2 regions of the Acidovorax temperans genome follow, and region 1 is predicted to be linked to the other one. Evidence: riboswitches for the same ligand, from Rfam matches in the RefSeq annotation. Region 1 holds a riboswitch; the other holds the start of a gene.
What was found. A riboswitch is a leader RNA that binds a small molecule or an ion and turns the genes downstream of it on or off. The one in region 1 is predicted to bind S-adenosylhomocysteine.

Region 1 (3,412 bases):
ACACCACGGGGCCTTCGTAATGCGGGGCGATCTTGACGGCCGTGTGCACGCGCGAGCAGGTGGCGCCGCCAATGAGCAGCGGGATTTTTTTGGTGCGGAAGTGCTCGTCTTTCTGCATCTCGCCCGCCACGTACTGCATTTCTTCGAGGCTCGGAGTGATGAGGCCCGACAGGCCCACGATGTCCGCGCCCTCTTCCTTGGCCTTGGCCAGGATCTCGTGGCAGGGCACCATCACGCCCATGTTCACCACTTCAAAGTTGTTGCACTGCAAGACGACGGTGACGATGTTCTTGCCAATGTCGTGCACGTCGCCCTTGACGGTGGCGATGACGATCTTGCCCTTGGTCTTCACGTCGCCGCCAGCGGCTTCCATCTGGCGCTTTTCTTCTTCGATGTAGGGCAGCAGGTGGGCCACGGCCTGCTTCATCACGCGGGCGCTTTTCACCACCTGGGGCAGGAACATCTTGCCCGCGCCAAACAGGTCACCCACCACGTTCATGCCGTCCATGAGCGGGCCTTCGATGACGTGCAGCGGGCGGCCGCCCTTGGCCAGAATGGCGCGGTAGGCCTCTTCGGTGTCTTCGGTGATGAAGTCGGTGATGCCATGCACCAGCGCGTGGGTCAGGCGTTCGTTGACGGTTTTGGGGTGCTCGGGCGTGCCGCGCCATTCGAGCTTTTTGCTCTCGTCCTTGGCGCCGCTCTTGGCGGTTTCGGCAATCTCCACCAGGCGCTCACCCGCATCGGGGCGGCGGTTCAGCACCACGTCTTCCACGCGTTCGCGCAGCACGGGCTCCAGGTCGTCGTACACGCCCACCATGCCCGCGTTGACGATGCCCATGTCCATGCCGGCCTTGATAGCGTGGTACAGGAACACGGTGTGGATGGCCTCGCGCACGGGGTCGTTGCCACGGAAGCTGAACGACACGTTGGACACGCCGCCGCTGACCTTGGCGCCCGGCAGGTGCTGCTTGATCCAGCGCGTGGCTTCGATGAAATCGACCGCGTAGTTGTTGTGCTCTTCGATGCCGGTGGCCACGGCAAAGATGTTGGGGTCGAAGATGATGTCTTCAGGCGGGAAGCCCACTTCGTCCACCAGGATGCGGTACGCGCGCTCGCAAATCTCGATCTTGCGCGCGAAGGTGTCGGCCTGGCCTTGCTCGTCAAACGCCATCACCACGGCCGCAGCGCCATAGCGCTTGACCAGCTTGGCCTGGTGCTTGAAGGCTTCCACGCCTTCTTTCATGCTGATGGAGTTAACGATGCCCTTGCCCTGGATGCAGCGCAGGCCCGCTTCAATCACGTCCCACTTGGAGCTGTCCACCATGATGGGCACACGGGCGATGTCGGGCTCTGACGCGATGAGCTGCAGAAACCGCACCATGGCGGCCTTGCTGTCGAGCATGGCCTCGTCCATGTTGATGTCGATGACCTGCGCGCCGTTTTCCACCTGCTGGCGCGCCACGGCCAGGGCTTCTTCGTACTGGCCGTTCAAAATCATCCGCGCAAACGCCTTGGAGCCGGTGACGTTGGTGCGCTCGCCCACGTTGACGAACAGGGTGTCCTGACCGATGGAGACGGGCTCCAGGCCAGAGAGTTTCATGGGGGGCAGCGAAATAGCAGACATAGGGCTCACCTGTGCAGAAACAGTGGAAAAACAGGTGAGCGTCGTTGCGAAGAAAAGGCCCCAAGCCTGACGGTGCCACCGTTCATCCGGTGGGCCGCTGCAACGCTCCTTGGGAGCCGACAATTCTACCGGCTCAGGTTCCTGTCAACCTGTCCAGTTCTGGCCCCGCACGGGGGACATCGCAAGCGCGACACCAATCAACGAAGAGCATTACGTCCACGTAACTTTCGCCGCGCTCTATCTTGGATACGAATGACTGCCCCACCCCCAACCGCTCGGCCAACTGCACCTGCGAAAGACCAGCTTTCTTTCGCAGTGCAGCCAGCCCCTCCCGAAGGGCCTGGTAACGCGGGTGATAGACAGTGATCGGCACCCGTGCATGCTTTACCCCGATTCGGAATAGTCCATTTACGACTTTTTACGCTACAGTGCGTAACAGAGTGGGGCACGGTGCCTTGCTCGCCAACACTGAAAAGAGAGCAGCGATGACAACGAAGTTTCGACTGGCAGGGTATTCGGCTTTGATAGCAGCAACACTGCTGACAGCCTGTGGCGGTGGCAGCGACGACTCATCCACTCCCGCGCCACCACCTGCCGCTACAAGCGTGGAGGGCTTCTGGACGGGCAAGTCCTCCACCGGCTGGGACGTTGCTTTGGCCGTGCTGGAAAACGGTGAAACCTGGGGCGTTTACACCAGCAACGGGGCTATCTACGGCGCTCTGCAAGGCAACACTACTTCCTCAGGTGGCACATTGACGGGCTCGGGTCGGGAATTCGATCTCCGCTCCGGACAAATCGCGTCGAGCACTTACAGCGGCACCTACACCGCCAAGACCAAGACCAATATCCGGCTTCCCAGCGGCGTCACCTTTGCGGGTATCTATTCGACCGCGTACGACCAGCCAGCCACACTGTCCGCACTGGCCGGCACATATACGGGCTCCGGCGTGAGCACGGGCGCACCGGTGCAGTCGATAACAGTCACCATCTCTGCCACCGGCACCATTACCTCGCCGTCATCACTCGGGTGCAGCGCCAGTGGGCCCGTCACGCCGCGGAGCAGCGGCAAGAACATCTTTGACCTGCGCATCACCTTCTCGGGAGCAAACTGCGCCCTGGGCAACGGTGCAACCGTTTCAGGCGTGGCCTACTACGAAGGTGGGACGCTGCTCGCCATGGGGCTGCTGCCATCGCAAACAGCCGGTTTCATCTTCACCGGCCGCAAGTAAACGGTCCGCAGTGGCGGCCAAGCGGCGACGCCACTGTGTTGGTCAAAGTGACAAAGAGCTGCCAGCGCTTGATATGCAAGCACTGGCAGCTCTTTTTTATATAGCGCGTGCTAAGACACCACGGATTGCGAATTCACCGCGCCCTGTGCCGAAGCAGGCAGCCCAAACACGCGGTCAAACGCCCAGTTGAAGACAAAGGTGTAGCAAAGAAAGAAGACGATGAGCGCAAGGTCCATCACAAAGGCCTCCCACAGGCTCACCTTGAACCACCAGGCAAACAGCGGCACCAGCGTGAAGACCAGCCCGCCCTCGAACCCGATGGCGTGCGCCACCCGGCGCGCCACGCTGCGCCCGCGCACTGTCTGGCGCGACTCCCAGCGCTCAAAGGCCCAGTTGAACACCACGTTCCACAGCACGGCAATGGCCGACGCGGCCACTGCCACCACACTGGAGTGCCCTGCGCCCTGCCCGGAGAGCTGCGCCAGCCCCGCCGTGGCCACCGCGATGGCGATCAGTTCATACAAGGTGACATAAAGAACGCGGCGCCACGGGCCCTGCA
Region 2 (3,412 bases), 950 kb from region 1:
AAATCAGGAGCATTCAACCTCTATCGCCAGGGCTTACAGCGGCTAACAAAACTCAGCGAAGCGGTTCTGGCTAGGCGCTGTGTTGCAGGCAGTACAAGCAGTACGACAAGACACAGCAACGACGCCAGAAGAGATTTGTTAGCCGCTCTTAGTAGCGGTAGGTATCTGGCTTGTAAGGGCCTTGCTTGGGCACGCCGATGTAGGCGGCTTGCTCGTCTGTCAGCTCCGACAACATCGCGCCCACCTTCTTCAGGTGCAGGCGTGCGACCTTTTCATCCAGGTGCTTGGGCAGCACGTAGACCTTGCCGTTTTCATAGAAGTCGCTGTGCGTGAACAGTTCGATCTGGGCAATCGTCTGGTTGGCAAAGCTGGAAGACATCACAAAGCTGGGGTGGCCCGTGCCACAGCCCAGGTTCACCAGGCGGCCCTTGGCCAGCAGGATGATGCGCTTGCCGTCAGGGAAGATCACATGGTCCACCTGGGGCTTGATTTCTTCCCACTGGCAGTGCTCTTCGAGCTTGGCGACCTGGATTTCGTTGTCGAAGTGACCGATGTTGCAGACGATGGACTGGTCCTTCATGGCCTTCATGTGCTCGAACGTGATCACGTCGCGGTTGCCGGTGGTGGTCACGAAGATGTCGGCCTTGTCGGCGGCATATTCCATGGTCACGACCTTATAGCCTTCCATCGCGGCTTGCAGGGCGTTGATGGGGTCGATCTCGGTCACCCACACCTGGGCGCTCAGGGCGCGCAAGGCCTGGGCCGAGCCCTTGCCCACATCGCCGTAGCCCGCCACCACGGCCACCTTGCCAGCAATCATCACGTCGGTAGCGCGCTTGATGCCGTCCACCAGCGACTCGCGGCAGCCGTACAGGTTGTCGAACTTGCTCTTGGTCACCGAGTCGTTCACGTTGATCGCGCGGAACATCAGGCTGCCCTTGGCCGACATTTCCTTCAAGCGGTGCACGCCGGTGGTGGTTTCTTCCGTCACACCAATGATTTGTGCGCTCTTGCGGCTGTACCAAGTGGGGTCCACCGCCAGCTTGGCCTTGATGGCGGCAAACAAAATGCGCTCTTCTTCGCTGCCAGGGTTGGCCAGCACGCTTTGGTCCTTTTCGGCCTGCTTGCCCAGGTGCATCAGCAGCGTGGCGTCACCGCCGTCGTCCAGAATCAGGTTGGGGCCTTCGCCTTCGGTGCCTGCAGGGCCAAAGTCAAAAATGCGGTGGGTGTAATCCCAGTAATCCACCAGTGTCTCGCCCTTTACCGCGAACACGGGAGTGCCCGTGGCGGCAATGGCAGCGGCAGCGTGGTCTTGCGTAGAGAAGATGTTGCAGGAAGCCCAGCGCACCTGCGCGCCCAGGGCCTGCAGGGTTTCGATCAGCACAGCCGTCTGGATGGTCATGTGCAGCGAACCGGTGATGCGCGCGCCCTTCAAGGGCTGCTTGGCCGCGAATTCCTCGCGGATGGCCATCAGGCCGGGCATCTCGGTTTCAGCAATGCGGATTTCTTTACGGCCCCATTCGGCCAGGCCGATGTCGGCAATGATGCAGTCGGTGTTGACGGGGGCGTTGACGCGTGCGTTCATGGTGTGCTCCAAAGCAGGTTTGAAAAGCCACTTGACGGGGAAGATGCAACTCACCACACGAAAAGTGGATGAGCGTCGTTGCTTGATGACTCCGAGCCTCACGCCCCGCAGATGGCAGGGGGCGCTGCAACGCTCCTCGGAAGTGCGGATTATAAAAGCAGTCGCCATGCAGGCGTCTCGCGTGCCACTTCAGCCCCCAAGCCCACTGGGTAAAATCGCCAACCAAAAGCCCCCGCGCCACCGCGCTCCACAGGGGCTGCGCACCCTCTGACCCCGCAGCGCGCCGCCTGTCGCGCCTGCCTACCCATTTGGAACCCCTTGTGTCCTACGCCCCAGAAACCCGGCGCCGCCGCACCTTCGCCATCATTTCCCACCCTGACGCAGGTAAGACCACGCTGACGGAAAAACTGCTGCTGTTCTCGGGCGCGATCCAGATCGCCGGTGCGGTGAAGGGCCGCAAAGCCAGCCGCCACGCCACGTCGGACTGGATGGAGATTGAAAAGCAGCGCGGCATCTCGGTGGCATCGTCGGTGATGCAGATGGCTTACCGCGACCATGTGGTGAACCTGCTCGACACCCCCGGCCACAAGGACTTCTCGGAAGACACCTACCGCGTGCTCACCGCCGTCGATTCGGCCCTGATGGTGATCGACGCCGCCAACGGTGTGGAAAGCCAGACCCGCCGCCTGATCGAGGTGTGCCGACAGCGCGACACGCCCATCATCACCTTTGTGAACAAGATGGACCGCGAAGTGCGCGACCCGCTGGACATCATGGACGAGGTCGAACGCGAGCTGGGCATGCCCTGCTGCCCCATCACCTGGCCCGTGGGCCAGGGCAAGAGCTTTGGCGGCATCATCAACCTGCGCACCAAGAGCATGACCGTGTTCCAGCCCGGCAGCGAAAAGCGCCCGCAGGACTTCGAGACCATTCCCCTGTCTGACGCTGACAACCTGCGCGCCCGCTTCGGCCAGGCATTCGACGACGCGCTGGAGAGCATGGAGCTGGCCGTGGGCGCATCCGCAGAGTGGGACCACGATGCCTTCCTGAAAGGCAAGCTCACCCCCGTGTTCTTCGGCTCCGGGGTGAACAACTTCGGGGTGATGGAAGTGCTGGACGCGGTGGTCGATATGTCGCCCCCGCCCGGCCCGCGCGTGGCCTACACCGAGGTCAACCGCAACCGCGAAGAAAAAATCATCCAGCCTGAAGACGAGAGCTTCTCAGGCGTGGTGTTCAAGGTGCAAGCCAACATGGACGCCAACCACCGCGACCGCATCGCCTTTGTGCGCGTGGCCTCGGGCAAATACACCCCTGGCATGCGGATGAAAGTGCAGCGCACCGCCAAAGAACTGCGCCCCACCAGCGTGGTGACCTTCATGAGCCAGCGCCGCGAAGCCGTGGACGAGGCTTATGCAGGCGACATCATCGGCTTCACCACTCACGGCGGCGTGCAACTGGGCGACACCATCACCGATGGCCCCAACCTGCAGTTCACCGGCCTGCCGTTCTTCGCACCTGAAATGTTCATGACCGTGGTGCTGAAGAACCCCCTGCGCACCAAGCAACTGCAGCAGGGCCTGATGCAGCTGGGCGAAGAAGGCGCCATCCAGGTCTTCAAACCCGACGCAGGCGGCAACATGCTGCTGGGCGCCGTGGGCCAGCTGCAGTTTGAAGTGGTGCAGCACCGCCTGAAGACCGAGTACGACTGCGACGTGCGGCTGGAAGCCTGCCAGTACACCGGCGCACGCTGGATCACCGCCGACACCCCAGCCGAGCTGCGCGAGTTCGAAACCGCCTACCCGCTGCGCATGGCCCATGACGCAGCCG

Region 2: it holds a riboswitch for S-adenosylhomocysteine, as region 1 does, so the genes downstream of both, ahcY (adenosylhomocysteinase) here and metH (methionine synthase) in region 1, are expected to answer to the same signal.

The regions. Positions count from the first base shown of each region.
Region 1 covers NZ_CP117193.1:4,315,491-4,318,902, forward strand. Annotated here, with positions in the region: gene metH (methionine synthase) at 1-1,624, opposite strand, end outside; S-adenosyl-L-homocysteine riboswitch at 1,654-1,741, opposite strand; gene PQV96_RS20260 (helix-turn-helix domain-containing protein) at 1,758-1,997, opposite strand; gene PQV96_RS20265 (hypothetical protein) at 2,110-2,853, shown strand; gene PQV96_RS20270 (PACE efflux transporter) at 2,964-3,412, opposite strand, start outside.
Region 2 covers NZ_CP117193.1:752,393-755,804, reverse strand. Annotated here, with positions in the region: gene ahcY (adenosylhomocysteinase) at 149-1,585, opposite strand; S-adenosyl-L-homocysteine riboswitch at 1,649-1,729, opposite strand; gene PQV96_RS03525 (peptide chain release factor 3) at 1,906-3,412, shown strand, end outside.